Regions from separate parts of the Pseudarthrobacter sp. WHRI 8279 genome, predicted to be linked through region 1. Evidence: predicted binding sites of a transcription regulator. Region 1 holds the regulator's gene; each other region holds the start of a gene.
What was found. Region 1 encodes HrcA, which represses chaperone genes, less so after heat shock. Its sites were predicted from a motif close to TTNGCACTCGNNNNNNNCGAGTGCNAA; they were not measured.
Positions count from the first base shown of each region.

Region 1 (7,332 bases):
CGTTGTACTTGGACGATGTACCGGTTGCGCCTTGACCAGCGATCCTTCCATCTTACGCCAGGACCGCATCAACGACTGAAAAGGGAATGGCCGGCGGCTTCCGGCAACATGGCAGGGCCGTTGGTTCCGCCATTAGGTATCAACTTCATATCGGCCTCATATCGTTCCCGTTGCAGTTCCTCCCCGCGGCCCGATTCCGGCCCTTCAGCTCCAGGCCCTGTGCCATGCTGGAAATCCAGCCACTGCTGGATCTGCCGCTTGGGGAGCGGCCCGTCATTCATTGAAAGGACAGGCAACAAACGTGCCGGAATCTGCTGCGCCCCGCAGGGCAGGACGACCTGGCGGCACTGTGCGCCCTGGCGTCCTGGCAGTGGTTCTGATGGTGGCTCCGCTCCTGGCGGGCTGCCTGGCCGAGCCGAGTCCCTCACCCACCAGCGCGCTGGGCTCCGTCCCCGCCGCGACCGGGACCGCGCCTTCCACGAGCGCGCCGCTGGAGACGACGCAGTCGTCCAACAAAGCGCCCGTCTACTGGATTGGCCGGAGCAATAGCAGCGTCTTCCTTTACCGTGAATTCCGGGATGTGCCCGAAAATGAGAACCCGGTGACGCGGGCCTTGCGGGCGATGATGTCGGACAAGCCCCTTGACCCGGATTTCTTTACCCCGTGGCAGAGCCCGGGCCAGCTGGCCACGTCCATCTCGGGAAAGGACGTCATCACCGTGGATGTCTCCGAGGACGCTTTCAACAGCAACCTCGACGCCGACATGGCCGGCCGCGCTGTCCAGCAGCTGGTGTACACGGCCACCGCCGCTGCGGCGAGTTCAGGGCTTATCGATTCCGGGCAGCAGATCCGGGTGCGGATCCTGGTGGATGGGCACACCGATTACGTCGCTTTCGGCCACATCCAGCTGGGTGAGCTGATGACCAGGGCCAGCGGCATGGTGGCCCCTGTCTGGATCATTGATCCGCAGGAAAACTCAGAAGTGGCCGCCGGGAGTGTCAAGATCACCGGCCGCAGCACGCTTTCCGGGGGGAAGCTCCGCTGGCAGATCCTGCGGGCGGAAGAGGACGGCACTAAGGTGCCGTTCCTGACCGGGGAGACGACGGCGGCAGCGGAGCCGGGCCAGGCCGGCCTGTTTTCGCTTGCCCTCACGCTGCCGGCCGGCGACTACGAACTGAAGGTGGCCCAGGCCGGCGCCGGCGATCAGCCGGACCAGAATGAAGACTCCCGGGCCTTTAAGGTCCGGTAGCTGCCCAGCCGGATAAAAACCGGCAGGTTTAGGGCAGGGGTGCGGTCCAACGGCCTAAGACGTCGCTGGCAAGGACAACGGCGGCCGGCCCGGCGGTTGATGAGCGCAGGACATGGTGCCCCAGCAGGGCGGTGAGGGCGCCCTTGCCGCAGAGCCTTGTTACTTCCCTGGGGCTGATGCCGCCTTCCGGCCCGACGATCAGCAGCACTTCGCACGGTTCCGTTCCATCCCGGCCCTGCCAGGTTTCCAGTACGGTGCGCAGGGGGCGCACGGCGTCTTCATGGAGGATAATGGCCAGCCCTGCGGCCTCTACGAGTCCGGCCAGCGCGGCAGTGTCAACGGCGGGCCGCACCTCGGGGACCCACGCCCGGCGTGCCTGCTTGGCTGCCGCCGCCACAACGGACTGCCACTTTGCGTGGGCCTTAGCTGCCCGGTCGCCCTTCCACCGCACGATGGACCGTTCGGACTGCCAGGGTATGACGGCGTCGATTCCGAGTTCGGTGGCCGTTTCGATGGCGAGTTCATCCCTGTCGCCCTTGGCCAGGGCCTGCACCAGCACCAGCCTTATGGCCGGCCGCTCCTCCACAGCAAGGGAGGTGCACTCCACCTCGAGGGCGGCGGGCGACGCCGTAAGCACCCGTCCGCTCATCCGCGTCCCCGCGCCGTCAACAATGTCGACGGGCTCGCCCGGGGCGAGCCGCTTGACCGTGACGGCGTGCCGCGCCTCGGTCCCGTCGAGGACAAAGGCCCGCCCCGCCGTCATGTGGTCCAGGGACCCGGGCGGGGTGAAGAAGACAGGGTTGCTCACCGCTACAGGTTACCGAGCCGGTCCCGGAGCTTGGCGAACATGCCGCCGCTGGCTGCAAGCTTGCCCTCGGTGATCTGCTCACCGCGCATTTTGGCCAACTGCCGCATGAGCTCTTCCTGCGCGGCATCAAGCTTGGCGGGTGTTTCAACCTGCAGGTGAACCTTGAGGTCGCCGCGGCCGTAACCGCGCAGGTGGGTCACGCCAAGTCCGCGAAGGGTAATGATTTCGCCGGACTGGGTGCCGGGCTTGACGTCGATTTCCTGTGGCCCGTCGAACGTTTCCAGGCTTACTTCGGTGCCCAGGGCGGCGGCCGTCATGGGGATGTGGAGGGTGGCGTGGAGATCGTCGTTGTCGCGGACGTAGGTGGCGTCGTTGTTGACGCGGATCTCAACGTACAGGTCACCGGAAGGTCCGCCGGCCGGGCCTGCCTCCCCCTGGCCGGAAAGCTGGATGCGCGTTCCGGTGGCTACGCCGGCGGGAACCTTGATGGTCAGCGAACGGCGGCTGCGGATGCGCCCCTGGCCGCTGCATTCGTTGCACGGGTCCTTGATGACGGTGCCGAAGCCTTCACAGGTTCCGCATGGGGCCGCGGTCATGACCTGTCCCAGGATGGAACGGACGGCGCGCTGGACCTGGCCGCTGCCGCCACAGATGTCGCAGCGTTCCGGATGGCTGCCGGGCTGGCAGCAGGAACCCTCACAGGTTGGGCACGTGACCGCAGTGTCCACTTCGAGCTTCTTATTGACACCGAAGACAGCGTCGCGCAGTTCGATCCGCACGCTGATGAGGGCATCCTGCCCGCGCCGCACGCGGGAAGCCGGGCCGGTGGAACCGCCGGCGCCAAAGAAGGTGTCGAAAATGTCCTGGAACGCGAACCCCTGGCCGGCGTAGCTGCCTCCGCCGAAGCCGTTGTCCGTGCCGTTTTCGTTGCCTGTGGTGTCGTACACCCGGCGTTTCTGCGGGTCGGACAGGACTTCATAGGCATGCGTTACAGCCTTGAAGCGGTCCGACGCATCCTCACCCGGGTTGACGTCCGGGTGCAGGGTGCGTGCCAGCTTGCGGTAGGCCTTCTTGATCTCTTCTCCCGTGGCCTCCGGTGAGACTCCAAGGACGTCGTAGTGGCTGCTCAAAGTTCGTATCTCTTCCTTGTTGTACTGCCTGCAGTTGGACTGCTGGAAATGCTGTGGGTGTCCAGTGGCCCGGGATGGACCTCAGGGGCCCAGGATCCGGGAAAGGTAGCGGGCAACTGCCCTGACGGCGGCCATGGTGGTGGGATAGTCCATGCGTGTTGGCCCGAGCACGCCGATTTTCGCTGCGCTGTCCGGGCCGTAGCCTGTGGCTACAACCGATGCCTCGGCCAGCCCGTCGTAGGGATTCTCGCGGCCAATGCTGACAGCCACCCCGCGGTGGTCCTGCGCCATCTCGCTCAACAGGCGGAGCATAACAACCTGCTCCTCAAGTGCTTCCAGCACTGGGCCGATGCTGAGCGGGAAGTCCACGTTGGACCTTGCCAGGTTGGCTGTGCCCGCCATGACCATGCGTTCCTCGCGGCTGCTCTGTGCCAGCGCCTCCAGGCCGATAGCGAGGGCCTGGGCCGCCTGCCGCTGCCCCGGGGCGGCCATGGCCACCACCGCTGGCAGGGACTGGGACAGATGGCTCAGTGGTGTTCCGGCAAGCGAGCCAAGGAACCGGGACCGAAGAGCCGCCAGGGCTTCGTCCCCCAGGTCCTGTCCGACGTCGATAACACGTTGCTCCACCTTGCCGCTGTTGGCGATCAACACCACCAGCACCTTCCGCGGGGCCAGGAGGACGAATTCGATATGCCGGACCAGTGCCCTGCTCAGGTGCGGGTACTGGACCACTGCAACCTGGTTGGTGAGCTGCGACAGCAGCCGGACGGTCCGGTCCAGGACGTCGTCCAGGTCATCCGATCCTTCCAGCAGGGACTGGATGGCGCGGCGCTCCGCTTGGGACAGCGGCTTGACGGCGGAGATCTGGTCGACGAACAGCCTGTAACCCTTGTCCGTGGGGATCCGGCCGGCGCTGGTGTGCGGAGCCGTGATCAGGCCCTCTTCCTCCAGGGCCGCCATGTCATTCCTGATGGTTGCGCTGGACACACCGAGATGGTGGCGCTCCACCAGGGCTTTGGACCCCACGGGCTCGCGGGAGTGGACGTAGTCCTCCACGATGGCACGGAGTACTTCAAGTTTGCGTGGCTCGCTCACACTCCACCTCCATCCAGGGTTCGGGGCGGCCGCGCCGCCCGCGCTGTGCCGCTCATCGTTTAGCACTCGACATGCCCAAGTGCTAACAGTTTATTATGCCTCTCCCCGTTGCTAGCATTGGTACCGCTCCGGGCGAAATTCCGGACCTGTGATCGAGCGCTAGGCGGAGTGAATCATGCAGTACCAGAACTGGGGTCCCCAGGACATGTCCGCTCCGTCAAAGGCTGAACTGCCTGAAGTTCCTATTGAACGGGGAATGGTGCTGGAGGACGTCCAGTCCGGCTGGGTGGGCGCCGTGACACGCGTGGAGAAATCCGGGGGCATGCATGTGGTGGCTCTGGAAGACAGCCGCGGCAAATCAAGGTCTTTCCGCCTGGGCTTCGGCTTCCTCCTCGAAGGCCAGGCCATTAAGCTTCTTCCCCCGGCGCCGCGGCAGGCACCCGCCGCCACCGGCAGGACAGCATCAGGTTCAGTCCGGGTGGCCGGCCAGCGCGCGCAGGTGGCCAAGGCCAGCCGGATCTGGGTGGAGGGAAAGCACGACGCCGAACTGGTGGAGAAGGTCTGGGGAGACGACCTTCGGGTGGAAGGCATCGTCGTCGAACCCCTCCACGGCATCGACGACCTTGCCGCGGCAGTGGCAGACTTCAGGCCCGGTCCGGGCCGGCGCCTGGGCGTCCTGGTGGACCACCTGGTGCCGGACTCCAAGGAGTCCCGCATTGCGGACGCCGTGATGGCCTCACCGGGGGCTGCCGGGAACGTGCTGATCGTGGGCCACCCCTACGTGGACGTCTGGCAGGCGATCCGGCCTGCCGTGCTGGGCATCGAAAAATGGCCGGTGGTGCCGCGCGGGCAGGACTGGAAGACCGGGATCCTTGCCGCGTTCGGCTGGCCCCACGCCACCAAGGAGGATATTGGGCTTGGGTGGCAGAAGTTGCTGGGTGCTGTCCGCACCTACGCGGACCTGGAAGCCTCCCTGCTGGGGAGGGTGGAGGAAGTCATTGACTTCCTGACGGTTCCCTGACCGGACCGCCGCGCCGCCGTGCGCGGAGCCCCGGACCAGCATCCGCGCCTCCAGCCAGTATTCTTGGTACTGCGGATCTGCGTCATTTGCAGTCCGTCTCAACTGATATGCATTCTTAGCCAGCACCATTGCACTTTTAGAAGGAACAGACTGTGGCAGAAAACGCACGCGATCACAGGGACACCCAGGGCGGCCAGGGCCGTTCGGAATACCATGGCGTTCCGGCGAATGCGCTGCCCCTGACAGCCAGCGAAGACCGGCAGTGGGCCACCATGGCGCACTTTGGCGGAATCCTTGGCTGCGTTCCTGCTCTTCTGATCTACCTCATTTTCCGGGACAGGGGCCCTTTCACGGCGCAGGAGTCCAAGGAAGCGCTGAACTTCAGCCTGCCTCCCACCATCGCCGCCGTGGTGGCGAACATCCTGGTGTTCGTTCCGGTGATCGGCAACATCTTCGCCGTGATTGCCACCCTCATCTGGATTGCCCTGACCTGTTTCTCCGTGGCGGCCGGCATCCATGTGAACAAAGGCCAGCCGCACCGTTACCAGTACAACCTGCGCTGGATTAAGTAGTCCCCTCCGGCTCCCAGCACTCGCAAGCTCGTGCCGGGGCCCTCGCCGGCGTGGGCCCACCGCCCGCAGCCCAGCACTGAAACTGCTAGTCCGGCAGGACCCGGCGCACCACGGCGTCAGCCAGCAGCCGGCCTTTCAGCGTGAGGACCAGGCGGCCTGCGAAGGCGGCGGCGGGATCAATCAGTTCCTCCGCGATGAGCCCGGCCACCTCGCGCCGTCCTGCGGTGCCCAGCGAGGAGATCTCGAGGCCGGATTGAAGGCGGACCTCAAGCATCACGCGCTCCATGTTCCGTGTTTCCGCATCCAGGGTTTCCCTGCCGGCCGCCGGTGACACTCCCTGCGCCAGGCGCCCCGCGTAGGCAGTGGGGTGCTTGACGTTCCACCACCGCACACCGCCCACATGCGAGTGGGCCCCCGGCCCAATCCCCCACCAGTCGTCGCCGCGCCAGTAGGCCAGGTTGTGGCGGCAGGCCTGTCCGGGCGTGCGCGCCCAGTTGCTGACCTCGTACCAGCCCAGGCCGGCCTTGGTGATCAGCTCATCGGCGAGCTCGTACTTGTCGGCGTGGTCGTCGTCGTCGATCCCGGGGACTTCACCACGGCGGATCTGGGCGGCAAGCTTCGTTCCGTCTTCGATGATCAGCGCGTAGGCGCTGATGTGGTCCGGCTGGTAGGAAAGCGCCGTCTCGAGCGAGTACCGCCAGTCCTCCAGGGACTCCCCGGGCGTGCCATAGATGAGGTCCAGGCTGACGGCCAGTCCGGCGTCGCGGGCCCACTGCACAACCTGCGGCACGCGGCTGGGCGTGTGGGTCCTGTCCAGGACCTTGAGGACGTGGGGAACAGCTGACTGCATGCCGAACGAGATCCGGGTGAAGCCGGCGTCCTTGAGGATGGCAAGGGACTCGGGGGTGACGGAGTCCGGGTTCGCCTCCGTGGTGACCTCGGCGCCCTCCTCGATCCCCCACAGGTCGATGGCGCGTCCCAGGATCAGGGCCAAGTCCTCCGCGGGAAGCAGGGTTGGCGTGCCGCCCCCGAAGAACACCGTGCTGAGCGGCCGCGCGGGCAGGCCTGATTCCGTGAGGACTCTGGCTGCCAGGGACACTTCCGAGGCCGCGGTGGCGGCATAGGCGTCCTGGGAGGCACCGCCGCCAAGTTCCGTGGCGGTATAGGTGTTGAAATCGCAGTACCCGCAGCGGACCGCGCAGAACGGGATGTGTACATAAAGCCCGAACGCCCGCTCCGCCGCACCATCGGCTGCCTGGTGGGGCAGCAGACCGTCCGACGGCGCCGGGTCGCCAAGGGGAAGAACGCTAGGCACTGCAGGGGCCTCCGGCAGTACCGGCTGCTGTAACCACTACTTCCTGGCCTTGTCCTTGGACTCGTCGGTGGTGAGCGCAGCGATGAAGGCTTCCTGGGGGACCTCGACGCGCCCCACCATCTTCATGCGCTTCTTGCCTTCC
Region 1 covers NZ_CP168162.1:1,188,703-1,196,034, forward strand. Annotated here, with positions in the region: gene ABRP28_RS05310 (GerMN domain-containing protein) at 302-1,249, shown strand; gene ABRP28_RS05315 (16S rRNA (uracil(1498)-N(3))-methyltransferase) at 1,278-2,057, opposite strand; gene dnaJ (molecular chaperone DnaJ) at 2,060-3,187, opposite strand; gene hrcA (heat-inducible transcriptional repressor HrcA) at 3,269-4,282, opposite strand; gene ABRP28_RS05330 (DUF3097 domain-containing protein) at 4,458-5,303, shown strand; gene ABRP28_RS05335 (DUF4870 domain-containing protein) at 5,456-5,875, shown strand; gene hemW (radical SAM family heme chaperone HemW) at 5,961-7,190, opposite strand; gene lepA (translation elongation factor 4) at 7,227-7,332, opposite strand, start outside.

Region 2 (7,332 bases), 780 kb from region 1:
AGCGGCGTCCTGATCCGTTCACTGCTGGCGGCAGAGGTGCTTGACCGCCTCCACCTCTGGCTCTATCCCGTTACTTTGGGCCAGGGCAAGCGCCTCTTCGACGCCGGGACCGTTCCCGCCACCTACCGCCTCGCGGAGCCTGCGCGCACCTTTCCGAAGGGGGCGGTGTCGCTGGCCTACGAGCGTGCGGGCGTTGTGGAGACGCAGGATATGCCGGCCACGCAGGGCACGTAATGGCCAAGGTCATCGCAGCAATCACAACGTCGGTTGACGGGTACATCACCGGCCCCGGCGACGGTCCCAGGTACGGCCTGGGCCGGGGCGGAGAACGGCTGCACTACTGGGTGATGGGCGGCCCGTGGACCTACGACGGCGGCCACGACTTTGCGATGCACGGCCCGGACAGGGAATTCTACGAGGAACTCGTTGCGGGGTTGGGTGCGGGGATCGTTGGGCGGGGGATGTATGACGCGGCGGGAGCGTGGGGAGGTACCAACCCGTTCCCCGGGCCGCTGATCGTGCTCACCCACCGTGTAGCGGACCAGCCCGCGGCTTCGTCCGGGTTCACGTTCGTGTCCGGGCTGGAGGAAGCCCTTGCACAGGCCAGCAAAGCGGCCGGCGGCCTGGACGTATCGATTGGCGGCGGCGCGGACGTGATCCGGCAGGCACTGGCCGCCGGGCTGGTGGACGAACTGGCGCTGTCAACGGCACCGGTGGTCCTGGGCGCCGGCAAGCGCCTGTTCGACGGCTTCGAGCATGACATCGACCTGGAGATCCTGAAGGCTGTCAGTTCACCGTTCGCCACCCACGTCCGTTACGCCGTGAAGAAGTAGGCGACTGCGTTTCCCGCACCAAAAAACCGGCCCAGCGGATGCTGGACCGGTTTCTTGTGCGTGCAGGACTGGACCCACGCCGTCAGGGAGACGGTAGGGATCAGTGGCTGTGGCCTGCGTGCTCGTCTTCTTCGGCCGGCTTTTCGACGACAAGGGTCTCGGTGGTGAGAACCAGGGCAGCGATGGAGGCCGCGTTGCGGAGGGCCGCACGGGTGACCTTGACGGGGTCGATCACGCCGGCAGCGATCAGGTCCTCGTACTCGCCCGACTTGGCGTTGAAGCCGTTGTTGGTTTCCAGGTCGGCAACCTTGGAGGTCACAACGTAGCCGTCGAAGCCCGCGTTCTGGGCGATCCAGCGCAGCGGCTGGACCAGGGCGCGGCGGACGATGCCCACAGCAGCGGCGGCGTCCCCTTCGAGTGCCTTGACGGCGGGGTCCTCATCCAGTGCCTTCAGGGCGTGGATCAGGGCCGAACCGCCACCGGCAACGATGCCTTCTTCAAGGGCAGCGCGGGTGGAGGACACAGCGTCCTCGATGCGGTGCTTCTTTTCCTTGAGCTCAACCTCGGTGGCGGCGCCAACCTTGATGACACCGATGCCGCCGGCCAGCTTGGCCAGGCGCTCCTGGAGCTTTTCACGGTCCCAGTCGGAATCGGTGCGGGTCAGCTCGGCGCGGAGCTGGGCTACGCGTGCTGCCACGTCTTCGGCCGAGCCTGCGCCGTCAACGATGGTGGTGTTGTCCTTGGTGACCGTGATGCGGCGGGCGGTACCCAGCACCTCAAGGCCAACGGTGTCCAGGCTCAGGCCCAGTTCCGGGGAAACAACCTGTGCACCGGTGAGGGTGGCGATGTCCTGCAGCATGGCCTTGCGGCGGTCACCGAAGCCCGGAGCCTTGACGGCAACAACGTTCAGGGTGCCGCGGATGCGGTTGACGATCAGCGTGGACAGGGCCTCGCCGTCAACGTCTTCGGCGATGATGAAGAGCGGCTTGGAGCTCTGCAGCGCCTTCTCCAGCAGCGGCAGGAATTCCTGGATGCTGGAGATCTTGCCCTGGTTGATCAGAATGAGGGCGTCCTCGAGGACTGCTTCCTGGCGTTCCGCGTCGGTGACGAAGTACGGGGAAAGGTAGCCCTTGTCGAACTGCATGCCCTCGGTGAGGACCAGTTCGGTCTGCGTGGTGGAGGATTCCTCGATGGTGATCACACCATCCTTGCCAACCTTGCCGAAGGCCTCGGCGAGGAGTTCGCCAACCTCGTCGCTCTGGGCGGAGATCGCTGCAACGTTGGCCACCTGGGTGCCTTCAACGGGGCGGGCGTTCTCGAGCAGGCGGGCGGCAACGGCTTCAACGGAAACCTCGATGCCGCGCTTGATCTGGCCGGGGGCGGCACCTGCCGCTACGTTGCGCAGGCCTTCCTTGACCAGCGCCTGCGCCAGGACGGTTGCCGTGGTGGTGCCGTCACCGGCAACATCGTTGGTCTTGGTGGCTACTTCCTTGGCCAGCTGCGCGCCAAGGTTCTCGTAGGGGTCGTCAAGTTCCACTTCGCGGGCGATGGTGACGCCGTCGTTCGTGATGGTGGGAGCGCCCCACTTCTTGTCCAGGACGACGTTGCGGCCGCGGGGGCCGAGCGTCACCTTGACGGTGTTGGCGAGCTTATCGATGCCGGCTTCAAGAGACCGGCGGGCAGCGTCGTTAAACGCAAGCTGCTTTGCCATGGTTTTGTCCTTTCAAGACAGAACCCCGCGCAGCTGACCAGCAGAAAGCATGACCAGCGGCACGGGGATCCGGAGAGTTACTTTACGACGATCGCCAGGACGTCGCGGGCGGAGAGCACGAGGTACTCGGTGCCGCCGGTCTTGACTTCGGTTCCGCCGTACTTGGAGTAGATAACGACGTCGCCGACGGCTACGTCGACAGGAACGCGGTTGCCGTCTTCAAAGCGGCCGGGGCCAACTGCAACAACTTCGCCTTCCTGCGGCTTCTCCTGTGCGGAGTCCGGGATCACCAGGCCGGAAGCCGTGGTCTGCTCGGCTTCGAGCGGGCGGACAACAATACGATCCTCAAGAGGCTTAATAGAGACCGACACTCGGACCTCTCCTTCTTCGTCAGCAAATTCGTGGACTGGAAAGCTTTCCGCCGTGGCTGGCAAACCGTCGTCGCGGTGCCGGCGGCAGCCTGGCTGGCAGCTCTTCATGTGTTAGCACCCTCCGAGGGAGAGTGCTAATAGAGACTGTATGCAAGGGTTAGCACTCGGTCAAGGCGAGTGCCAGAGTTTCGTCATGGGCGGAACGTGACTGCGTGTAAATTGGCCGGGTGCGAGCCGCCATTTACCTGACTCTTGCCACCCTCTTCTGGGCGGGCAACTTCGTTGTTGGCCAGGCTGCCATGAAAACCATGGAGCCCCTCCAGCTGACGTTCTGGCGGTGGGCCCTGGCCGCCGCGCCGCTGCTGGTCCTGGCGCAGCTGGTGGAAAAGCCGGACTGGCGCGCTGTCCTGCGCCACTGGCCGGCCCTCCTGCTCCTGAGCTGCCTGGGGATGAGCGCTTACACCCTGCTGCTTTACAGCGCCCTGGGCCACACCTCGGCCCTGAACGCTTCCCTTGTAACCGCCGCGAACCCCGCCCTCATCATGGTCCTGGCAGTGGTCCTGCTCCGGGACAGGCCGCGCCCCCTGGGCTGGGCGGGGATTGCGCTGGGCCTGTGCGGCGTCCTTTTGGTCCTCACCGGCGGCGAGCTGGAGCGGCTGCTGACCTTTTCGATCGATGCCGGCGAGTTGCTGATTGTCGCGGCCATCACCGTGTGGGGCTTCTACACGATCACCGCCCGCAGGCTGTCCGTCCCGGCAATCACGTCCACCGCGCTGCAAGTGGCCGTGGCGGCGGTCTTCCTGGTCCCCTTCGCCGCAGCCACGGGGGCGGGGCTGCCGGCAACGGCCGCGGAGGGCTGGTCCTTGGCCTACATCGTCCTGTTCCCCTCGCTGGGTTCCTACCTGCTGTGGAACCTGGCGCTGAAGCGCACCACTGCGGCGAATGCCGGAAACTACCTCAACCTCATTGCCGTGTTTACCGCGGTCATCACGGTGGCGCTGGGCCAGCCCGTCACGGTCCCCCAGGTCCTGGGCGGCATCCTGGTCATCTCAGGGGTCCTGCTGACCAGTGCCGGAGGAAAAGCACCTCAGCGGCCCAGGTCCTCGAAGTCGACGTCCTCCCCGCCGTCGCCCTCATCCTCGCCCGCTGAGTTCCGTCCGCGGTAAAGCAGCACCGCGGCGGCCGCGGCCACCATGAGCGAGGCAACCAGGAAGAAGATGCTTCCAGCGCGGGCTCCGGCGTACAGCCCGCGGATGTCCTGCGCCTCCTGGGTGTCATCCTGGATGCTGTTGCCGCCCACGGAATACACAGTGGCATTGAAAGCGTCCAGGAAGAAGATGATCACAAGCAGCGCGATGCACACCACGGCCACCACTGCACTGGCAATCAGTGCCGGGCGGGCGAACCGCGCCAGGCCCCCCGGGTGGTGCTGATGGGACTGCGGGGAACCTGCACTGTCGTTCATGGCTTCAACACTATCGGCCGCCGGCATGCCGCTCCTCCACTAGGCTGGAACCCATGGCTCAAGCTCCCCAGGACCAGATCGCACCACTGCTCACCCCTGAAGGCTGGGAGCTTCTGGCGTCCCTGGGCCCCTACCAGGAGGAGAAGTCCTTCGAGCTGAACTCGGCCCTGCGCAAGGCCGGCCACTCCCCCGAACTGGTTTCCGCCGTCCTGACCCAGTCCAGGCTCCGCACCAGGGCTGCCGCCAAGTTCGGTGAGTTTGCCCGGAGCATGCTGTTCACCCAGGCCGGACTGGAACAGGCAACCCGGCTCAACGTTGCAGCACGCCACGCCCAGCGGTTCGCGGAGGCAGGAATCCGTCACGTTGCCGACCTTGGCTGCGGGCTGGCCGCTGACTCCCTGGCACTGGCCTCCATGGACATCACTGTCACCGCCGTGGAGATGGATGAGACCACCGCCGCGTGCGCCACCGTCAACCTGATCCCCTTCCCCAACGCCACCGTGGTCCATGCGGATGCCACGGCAGTGCCGCTGGACGGGATCGACGGCGTCTGGCTGGACCCGGCGCGCCGCGTCACCTCCACGTCCGGCACCAAGCGGATCTGGGACCCCGAGGCCTTTTCCCCGCCACTGTCCTTCGTTGAGAACCTGGCGGCCTCCGGCCTGGCCGTGGGCGTCAAGATGGGGCCGGGCATGCCGCACGATTCCGTCCCGGCCGGCTGCGAAGCGCAGTGGGTCTCCGTGGCCGGGGATGTGACGGAGGTTGCGCTGTGGTTCAACGCCGTGCGGCGCCCCGGTGTCCGCCGGGCCGCGCTGGTCCTCGGTGCCCAGGGCGCGGCGGAGCTGACCAGCGGCGAAGACTTCGGCGCCGGCCCCACGGCTTCGGTGGGTCCGGTGGAGGGCTACCTGTACGAACCCGACGGCGCGGTGATCCGCGCCGGGCTGGTGGCCGATGTTGCGCTGCAGCTCGGCGGACACCTGGTGGATGAGCACATCGCCTATGTGTGTGCGCCGGAACTGGTGGACACACCTTTTGCCCGCGCCTATAAGGTCCTGGACGTGATGCCGTACAACGTCAAGGCGCTCAAGGCCTGGGTGAAGGACAACGGCATCGGCGTGCTGGACATCAAGAAGCGCGGCACCGCCGTCACGCCCGAGGAACTCCGCAAGCAGCTCCTCCCAAGCGGGAAGAACACGGGCGGGAAGAACACAGCCGGCAGGAAGTCCGGAAACAAGACAGCCACCCTGGTCCTGACCCGTATTGGGGAGGACCGGGTGGCCATCGTGGTGGAGCCCGTCCAGTAAGGCTACTGTGCGCGCATGAACTCCTCCGCAGCGCGGACCTGCTCCGCGGCGGGCCGCACGCCGGTGTAAAGCACAAACTGTTCAAGGGCCTGGATGGTTGCCACCTCCGCCCCAGTGATCACCGGCTTTCCCGCGGCCCGCGCCGCCCTGACCAGCGGGGTTTCGGCCGGCAGCGCCACAACGTCGAAAACCGTCCGGGCGGCGTCAATGGTTTCCTGGGGGAAGGCGAGCGCGTCGGCTTCCGCCCCGCCCGCCATGCCTCCTGCCATACCTCCTGCCATACCGATGGGCGTGACGTTAATGATCAAGTCCGCCGTCCCGCCGTCGAGCGCTGCCTGCCACCGGAACCCGTACTGCTCTGCCAGCGCGCGGCCGGTCGTTTCGTTCCGGGCGATGACCGTGACATCCGTGAAGCCGGCGTCCCGGAGCGCCGCGACGGTGGCCTTGGCCATGCCGCCCGCTCCCTGGACCAGGACCGAATAGCTGGTGGGCACCTTGTTGGTGGCCAGGAGCTGCTCGATGGCGGTGTAGTCCGTGTTGTAGGCCTTCAAGTGCCCGTCCGTGTTCACGATGGTGTTGACGGAGTCGATGGCCTTCGCGGAAGGATCCATCTCGTCCACCAGCGCGATCACGTCCTCCTTGTAGGGCATGGAGATGGCGCAACCGCGGATGCCCAGGCCGCGGACCCCGGCGATGGCCTGTTCAAGGCTGGTGGGGGCGAAGGCCTTATAGATCCAGTTGAGGTCCAGCTGTTCGTAAAGGTGGTTGTGGAAGCGGGTCCCGTTGTTGCTGGGCCGGGCCGAGAGCGAGATGCAGAGGGTCATGTCTTTATTCAGAATGGGCACCTGACCATTAAACGCGTTCCCTCCCAACTAAGTAGCAGCAGATGTCGGTATCGGGCCCCAAAAGGACATCTGCTGCTACTTAGTTGGGGTCAGGGGCAGCCGGTTCCCGCCGGGAAGTTTCCGACGGCGGCCGGCAGCTTTCCCGGCGCGCCCGCCTTCCCGGCCAGCACAGCGGCGAGGGCATCGAAGGCGCCGTCGCTCCGGCCGTAGAGGGCCACCTTCACCGGCGCGGTGGAGTCCCGCAGCGGCCAGGGGGCGTCCAGGGCCACGGCAATGTCCCCTCCCGCGCCGCGGCCGCCGTAGCCGATGAGGCTGACCAGCGGCCCGGAGCCCAGTGCGAGTCCTGCCCTGGCCGCGGCTGCCTCGAAGCGTGCCCTGTCCGCCGGCGAGCCGCCGTCAACCCGCACCGCACCGGAAACCAGCGGCCCGCTGCAGGGTCCGGAGAGCACGGTGACAGCTGACGCGGAGACGTGGCCGGACAGGGCTCCGCCGCTTCCCGCCGGTGCGCCGGCCGCCGTGGCTGTGCGGCCATGCCAGGCCATCATGGTGGCCACCCGGCGGGCTGCCTCGTCCAGCCGCTCCGGGGGCAGGGTGCCCGAGGCCACGGCCTGGACAATGGCGGCGTGTGCCTGCGCCACGTCGGCGGGCATCAGCAGAAGGTCCGCGCCGGCAGCGAGCGCCATCACCGCGGCGGTGCCGCCCGGGTACTGCTTGGTCACGGCGCCCATGTTCAGGGCGTCCGTTACCGCCACGCCCTTGAAGCCGAGTCCCCGCAGCGCGGCGTAGGAGGGGCCGGAGAGCGA
Region 2 covers NZ_CP168162.1:1,972,641-1,979,972, forward strand. Annotated here, with positions in the region: gene ABRP28_RS08935 (dihydrofolate reductase family protein) at 1-234, shown strand, start outside; gene ABRP28_RS08940 (dihydrofolate reductase family protein) at 234-833, shown strand; gene groL (chaperonin GroEL) at 934-2,544, opposite strand; gene groES (co-chaperone GroES) at 2,622-2,915, opposite strand; gene ABRP28_RS08955 (DMT family transporter) at 3,143-4,081, shown strand; gene ABRP28_RS08960 (hypothetical protein) at 4,003-4,380, opposite strand; gene ABRP28_RS08965 (class I SAM-dependent methyltransferase) at 4,434-5,684, shown strand; gene ABRP28_RS08970 (shikimate 5-dehydrogenase) at 5,687-6,529, opposite strand; gene ABRP28_RS08975 (glycoside hydrolase family 3 N-terminal domain-containing protein) at 6,619-7,332, opposite strand, start outside.
Region 2: the regulator HrcA is predicted to act here: its motif matches at 3,073-3,099, upstream of groES (co-chaperone GroES).

Region 3 (7,332 bases), 1.2 Mb from region 1:
TGCACGGACCGTCATCACGCGGTTCAGGAGCAGTACCCCCTGGCCGGCCCACGCAGACAGGTCGCCGTGCACCCTCGGCGGGATTCCCAGGTCTGCCTCGAGCTCGCGGTAAATGTTCGCGAGGCTCCGGGGAATGGGCCGGACGTGCGGATCCACGGAGAAGGACAGCCCCACTGGGTGCCCCGGCGTGGGGTACGGGTCCTGTCCCACAATCAGCACCTTCACCTCCGCAAGGGGCTGGCGGAAGGCTCGCAGGACGTTCGACGGCGCCGGGAGGACCTGGTGCCCGGCTGCTACTTCATCGGCGGCGAACCGAAGAACGGCGCGCAGTCCGGCGTCCACGTCCGAGAGTGCCGCGGCCCAGTCCGGTGCCATCAGCTCTGCCAGCGGAAGCCGGGCCTGGGCGGCGAAGCCCGTGGTGCCGGTCGGTTCCTGCTCCAGCTCAAACAAGGCGTCGGATTCAAACATCAGTCCATTCTTGCAGGCGGCAGGAGGCGCCGGCTGTGCCTGCGCCTCCTGCGCGGCTCAGCTACAGCGCAAATGACAATGGTGTTGTTCGTCCGTAGCATGGGGGTCAGACATTTACGTAAACCAGCTAAGGAGAGTGCGCCGTGGCGGAGCCAGCTCGGGAGCACCTGCCGGAGCAGGAACAACGGAACACCCTGTTGGCAGACTTCACGCTGCGGGAGTCGCCGCTGAGCGAGCGGGAGCAGCAGATGCTTGCCCTGGAGCGGCAGTGGTGGAAGTATGCCGGCGCCAAGGAACAGGCGATCCGGGAACTGTTCGACCTGTCCGCCACGCACTATTACCAGCTCCTCAACGCCCTGATCGACACCGAGGATGCGCTGGCGCATGACCCCATGCTGGTCAAGAGATTGCGTAGACTACGTACGTCGCGTCACCGTGCACGCACTGCACGCCGCCTGGGGTCCGACGCTTAAGACGCTCACGCTGAATCCTCAGCAGCTACACACAAGGATGTCTCTTTCCCATGACCAAATACGCCCGCGATGAATTCGACAAGGTTCCGCAGACCGCGTCGCGACAAGGTGTACACCGGACAGCATCTGCTCCGCGCCGGGTCCGTCTGTGGCCCATCCTGACCGCAGGGGTTGTTGCGCTGGCCATCGGCGTGGTTTCCTTCCTGATCCTGCCCAAGCTTGGGTTCGACGGTCCTGCCACCCAGGCGGCGTCGAGCCTGGAAGCAGCACCGCTGGCCGAAACCGGTCCGACCCCTTCCGCTGCGCCGGACACGTCAGCAAGTCCCTCCATCGAGCCGGAGCCTTCGTCCTCTTCCGAACCGGATGCAGCGGGCAACGAGACTCCGTCCAGCCCACAGCCCACCATTCAAACGGCAGTGGTGGACAAAACCCAGGCCGTGGCCGTGTACAACGCTGCGGGAATTGCCGGGCTGGCAAGCCGTGTGGGGGGAACCGTGCAGTCGGACGGTTGGACGCTGGGCCAGGTAGGCAACTGGGCAGGGGCGCCGCAGCAGGGCTCCGTCATCTTCTACGCGGGAGCAGCGCAGGAGGCCAGTGCGCAAGCTCTCGCTGAACTCCTGGGCGTTCCGGCCGTAGTGGAGAGTGCCGAATTCCAGGTTCCCCTGGTGGTGGTTCTCGGCCCCGGATACCAGTAGCGCCGGGCTTCCCAACAAACACTTACGTCACATCCTCCCCCGCCAGGGCCAGGGGTTACGCCTGAATAACGTTTGCCGCCGGCCATGCAGTGCCCCGGCGCTGCCGGTGCGCATTGGCTAAAGTGAATTCCGGGCTTCGAGTCACGGCGGCACCGGCGGAACACCCCGCACCTAACGGAAAGAGTGGTCATCATGGCACGAGGAACCGTCAAATGGTTCAACGCGGAAAAGGGCTACGGCTTCATCACCGTTGACGGCTCCGGGGACGACATCTTTGTCCACTGGTCCGCCATCCAGGGTGAGGGCTACCGTGCGCTGGATGAAGGCCAGCGTGTGGAACTTGAAGTCGGCGAAGGCGAGAAAGGCCCGCAGGCCGAAAGCGTCCGGCCGGCCGAGTGAAGCACCCGTTTTCTTCCGCTGCCGCCATCCGCCCGTTGTTCGCCGCAGCCCTCTGCGGCACGCTGGCCCTGACCGCCTGCTCCGGAGTGACTGGAAATGCGCGCACGGAGCCGGCGGAGGCCTCGGGGGACGGCACGCTAAGGGTTGGCCTGATCCTGGACAACACCGGTGCCAACGGCTTTCTGAACGGTCCCCAACGGGCGGCCGCCAAGCTCGCCGTCAAGGAGATCAACGCCGCCGGCGGGCACAAGGGCCGTCAGGTGGAACTCCTGCCTGTTGAAGCCGGCGTGGACACAGCGTCCCAGGCGCAGGCGCTGGTCCAGGCCAAGGCGGATGTAGTCATCGGCCCCACGGACTCCAGCCATGCCGCTGCGGCCGTCGATATCCTCTCCAGGGCGCGGACTCCGCTGATCTCCCCTGCCAACACCGCGGCCGCGCTCAGCAGCATTGCCAGCGGCGGATACTACTTCCGGACGGCCGCCGCCGACGTCGCGCAGGGACCCGTGCTGGCCAAGCTCGCCAAGGACGCCGGAGCCGCCACCATCTCGGTCCTGTACCAGGAAGGCTCCTACGGCAAGGACGTTTCGGCGGCTGTTTCCGCTGCAGCCAAACAGGCCGGACTGGACGTGGCAGCCAGCGGGGAGTTCACGCCGGGCGAGGCGGGCGAAGCCGCCCGTGAGGCAGGGGAAGCCAAAGCCGATGCGGTGATCCTGATAGCCCGTGACGGCGCCCAGGGTGCCCTCGCTGAACTGAACAATGCCGGAATTGCCGGCTCACGCATCATTCTCAGTGACGGCGCCTTCGCGCGGTACGGGTCCAAGCTCGGTGCCAAGGCGCTGGACGGCGCCCGCGCGGTGGTCCCCGGGCAGCTTCCCTCTGCCGGTTTCCAGGAGCGGCTGCTGGCCGTGGACGGCAAACTAAAGGATGTTTCGTTCGCCGCGGAAACGTACGACGCCGTCACCCTTGCCGCCCTCGCGGCTGCCAACGCAGAGGATGATGCCGGGCGCTCGATCGCCGCCAACCTGGTCAGCGTGTCCGGCGGGACTGCGGGTGCTTCCAGTGCTTCGGGTGCACCGCGTGCTTCCGGGGCGATCCTGGCGCCAGCGGGGTGTCCCTCCTACAAAGAGTGCCTGGGCGGCCTCAGGGCCGGGACAGGCATCAATTACGACGGCGAATCAGGCCCTGTCGCGTTCGACGCCAACGGTGACATCACCTCAGCCACCTTCACGGTCTTCACGTATGGCGCCGACAACATTCCCACGGCCACCGGCGTAGAAACGGCAGGCCGCGCCGCCGGCTGATCGCCCTCGGCGAAGACGCCCCCGCCAGGGCGCTTTGCGCTGCTTATTCGCTTGCACTCTCACGTGGGGAGTGCTAATTATTGAGTTAGCACTCTGACGTACCGACTGCTAGCAAAGCGTGGCTTCTGCCAGCGGCGCCGGCACCGGTCGAGGAGCGAAGAAACACCTAACTGGAGTGAGACCCTCACCCGAAGGCATACAGAGGCCGCCGGCAACGGGTCGTCCGTCGCGGGCACTGCAGCGAAGGTTCATTCTTAACGACTGTCCCGAAAGGACTACTGCCGTTATGGCCAAGATCATTGCATTTGATGAAGAGGCACGCCGCGGCCTTGAGCGGGGCCTGAACATCCTCGCCGACGCCGTTAAGGTCACCCTCGGCCCGCGTGGACGCAACGTCGTCCTCGAAAAGAAGTGGGGCGCCCCCACGATCACCAACGATGGTGTTTCCATCGCCAAGGAGATCGAGCTGGACGATCCTTACGAGAAGATCGGCGCCGAGCTGGTCAAGGAAGTTGCCAAGAAGACTGACGACGTTGCTGGCGACGGCACCACCACGGCTACCGTGCTGGCACAGGCCCTGGTCAAGGAAGGCCTGCGCAACGTTGCCGCCGGCGCCGACCCGCTGTCCCTCAAGCGCGGCATCGAGAAGGCCGTTGACGCCGTCACCGCCGAACTGCTGAACTCCGCCAAGGAAATCGAAACCAAGGAAGAGATCGCGGCAACCGCCTCCATCTCCGCCGGTGACGACGAAATTGGTGCGCTGATCGCCGAAGCCCTGGACAAGGTGGGCAAGGAAGGCGTCATCACGGTCGAGGAGTCCAACACCTTCGGCCTGGAGCTCGAGCTCACCGAAGGCATGCGCTTCGACAAGGGCTACATCTCCGCCTACTTCGTCACGGACACTGAGCGCCAGGAAACGGTCCTCGAGGATCCGTACATCCTGATCGTCAACTCCAAGATCTCCAACGTCAAGGAACTGGTTGCTGTCCTGGAAAAGGTCATGCAGTCCAACAAGCCGCTGCTGATCATCGCTGAGGACATCGAGGGCGAGGCCCTGGCCACCCTGATCGTCAACAAGATCCGCGGCACCTTCAAGTCCGTCGCCGTCAAGGCTCCGGGCTTCGGCGACCGCCGCAAGGCACAGCTTGCCGACATCGCCGTCCTCACCGGCGGCCAGGTCATTTCCGAGGAAGTGGGCCTCAAGCTGGAAAACGCCGGCCTGGAACTCCTGGGCCAGGCCCGCAAGGTTGTTGTCACCAAGGACGAGACCACCATCGTTGAAGGTGCCGGCGACGCCGACCAGATCGCGGGCCGGGTGTCCCAGATCCGCGCCGAGATCGAGAACTCGGACTCCGACTACGACCGCGAGAAGCTGCAGGAACGCCTGGCCAAGCTGGCCGGCGGCGTTGCAGTCATCAAGGCCGGTGCTGCCACCGAGGTTGAGCTCAAGGAACGCAAGCACCGCATCGAGGACGCAGTCCGCAATGCCAAGGCTGCAGTTGAAGAAGGCATTGTTGCCGGTGGCGGCGTGGCCCTGATCCAGGCCGGAGCCAAGGCATTCGCCAACCTTCAGCTGTCCGGCGACGAAGCAACCGGGGCGAACATCGTCCGCGTTGCCATCGACGCTCCGCTGAAGCAGATCGCCTTCAACGCAGGCCTCGAGCCGGGCGTGGTTGTGGACAAGGTCCGCGGCCTGCCCGCAGGCCACGGCCTGAACGCAGCAACCGGCGAGTACGTCGACCTGCTGGCTGCCGGCGTCAACGATCCCGTCAAGGTAACCCGCTCTGCCCTGCAGAACGCGGCTTCCATCGCCGGCCTGTTCCTCACCACCGAAGCAGTGGTGGCTGACAAGCCCGAGAAGAACGCTGCCCCCGCAGGCGGAGACGACATGGGCGGCATGGGCGGCATGGGCGGCTTCTAAGCCTTCCATGCCGGGACCTGTCCCGCTGCACACAAATGCGGCCCCCTCCGGAGAGGGGGCCGCATTTGTGTTTACCGCGGGCTGTTACTACTTGGCGCTGGCCAGCATCCCTTCAACTTCCTTCTTGAAGGCTTCAGCTGCGGCCTGGGGGGTAAGGCGGTCATAGAGGACCTCATCGGTGTAGCGCTTGATGACGTTCTGCACGCTGCCTGCGCCCACCGGCGGGACCGGTGGCGCCTCCTTGATATCGGGGGCAATGTCCTTCAGGAAACCCACCACCGTGGTATCGGCAGGCTTCAGGGACGGCGTGATGCTTTCAACGATGTCCGTGTTGGTAGGCACGCCGCGGTCCGTCATCAGGATTGCCCCGGCCTCCGGGCTGTTGGCCAGGTAGTTGATGAAGGTGGAAGCTGCTTCCGGGTGCTTGGAGCGTGACGAGGCGGACCAGAACATGGTGGGCTTGTAGTACATCCCGTTCTCAGCCGCTGAGCCGTCGATGCTGGGTGCCCGGAGCATCTTGATGCTGCTCCCGGTGGTGGATTCGAGGGATCCGAGCTGGTTGGTCCACCACCACGCCATGCCCACCCTGTTGGTGCCGAAGAGGCTTTCCTCGAGCCCGGCGCCGGAGTCTTCTGTGGCCACCGTGGCCGGTGGGCTTGCCTTGGAATCGCGCTGTTCCTTCAGCCGCTCCCAGAAGGATGCTGCGGTGGCGGTATCGAAGTCGAGCTTGCCGTCCTGGGAATACAGGTTTTCCCCATGCTGGCGCAGCCAGATGATCAGGTCTGCTTCATTGCTGCCGTACGCGGCGCCGTAGTTCTTGCCGTCTCCGGCGGCGCTGATCTTCGAGGCTGTTTCCATGAATTCGTCCCAGGTCCAGGTGGTGTCATCCGGGATGGGAACATTCGCAGCTTCGAAGACCTTGGTGTTGGCCATGATGACGTAGGCATTCTGGCCGGTGCTGAGTCCGTACTGGGCACCGTCATACTGGCCCGAGGCCAGTGCTTCCTTATCAAGTTTGGAAGTATCGATGCCTTCCTGCTTGGACAGGTCAAGGAGCGCCCCGCGCCCGCCGTATTCAGCGATGTACTTCTGGTCCATCTGGATAACGTCCGGCGCATCGTTGGCCGCAGTCTTGGTGGCAAGCTTGTCCCAATAGCTGCCCCACTCGCCGGGCTCAGACTCAATCTTGATGTTCGGGTGTTCCGCCTCGAAGGCGTCGATCACCTTTTCGGTCTGGGCGTTGAGGTACTCGTTTCCCCACCAGGCAAACCTGAGGGTTACTTCCTCGTTGCTCTCCGAGCCTGAAGAGGTGCCGCAGCCTGTGGCGAGGAGGGAAAGCGCAACTGCTGCTGCGCCGAGCTGGAATTTCCTCCGGCTGAGGGTTGGGATCGTCATTGATGTGCCTTCCTGGTGCTGAGGGCGCTTCCCGTCGGCTGCCGCTGCATCTGTGTACATCGGGCGAATGAGAAAACGCTTTCTCGTTTCAATACAGCGATTCTGCCTGTCCCGCTCCGTCCGCGTCAAGTACTTTTGGTAACCGCTTTCCAGGCGATGGCCGGGGCCGGTCTCCGGTTTGTCATGGCCGTCTGGCAGGATGGACCGGTGACGATAACTGCAGCGGCTGACGGCTCGGCCTTGGGAAACCCCGGTCCGGCCGGCTGGGCCTGGTATGTGAATGACGACTGCTGGCGTGCGGGCGGGTGGCCCCATGGGACAAACAACCAGGGCGAACTGATGGCGGTCCTGGACCTGTTGCGCGCCACGGCCCACCTTCCCCAGGAGGACCTTCACATCCTGTGTGACAGCCAGTACGTCATCAATTCGATTACCAAGTGGATGCCGGGGTGGAAGCGGAAGGGCTGGCGCAAAGCCGACGGCAAGCCGGTCCTCAATGTGGACCTCCTCAAGGAACTGGACCGGGAGCTTGCCGGCCGGAAGTACACCTTCGAGTGGGTGAAGGGGCATGCCGGGCATGACCTGAACGAGGCCGCCGACGAACGTGCCAGGGCCGCCGCAACGGCCTACCAGCAGGGCGTGGCTGCCCGTTCAGGGCCAGGATATCCCGGGGCCCACCA
Region 3 covers NZ_CP168162.1:4,295,678-4,303,009, forward strand. Annotated here, with positions in the region: gene ABRP28_RS19715 (uracil-DNA glycosylase) at 1-468, opposite strand, end outside; gene ABRP28_RS19720 (DUF3263 domain-containing protein) at 612-941, shown strand; gene ABRP28_RS19725 (LytR C-terminal domain-containing protein) at 992-1,636, shown strand; gene ABRP28_RS19730 (cold-shock protein) at 1,829-2,035, shown strand; gene ABRP28_RS19735 (ABC transporter substrate-binding protein) at 2,032-3,336, shown strand; gene groL (chaperonin GroEL) at 3,623-5,257, shown strand; gene ABRP28_RS19745 (sugar ABC transporter substrate-binding protein) at 5,345-6,652, opposite strand; gene ABRP28_RS19750 (ribonuclease HI family protein) at 6,860-7,332, shown strand, end outside.
Region 3: the regulator HrcA is predicted to act here: its motif matches at 3,422-3,448, upstream of groL (chaperonin GroEL).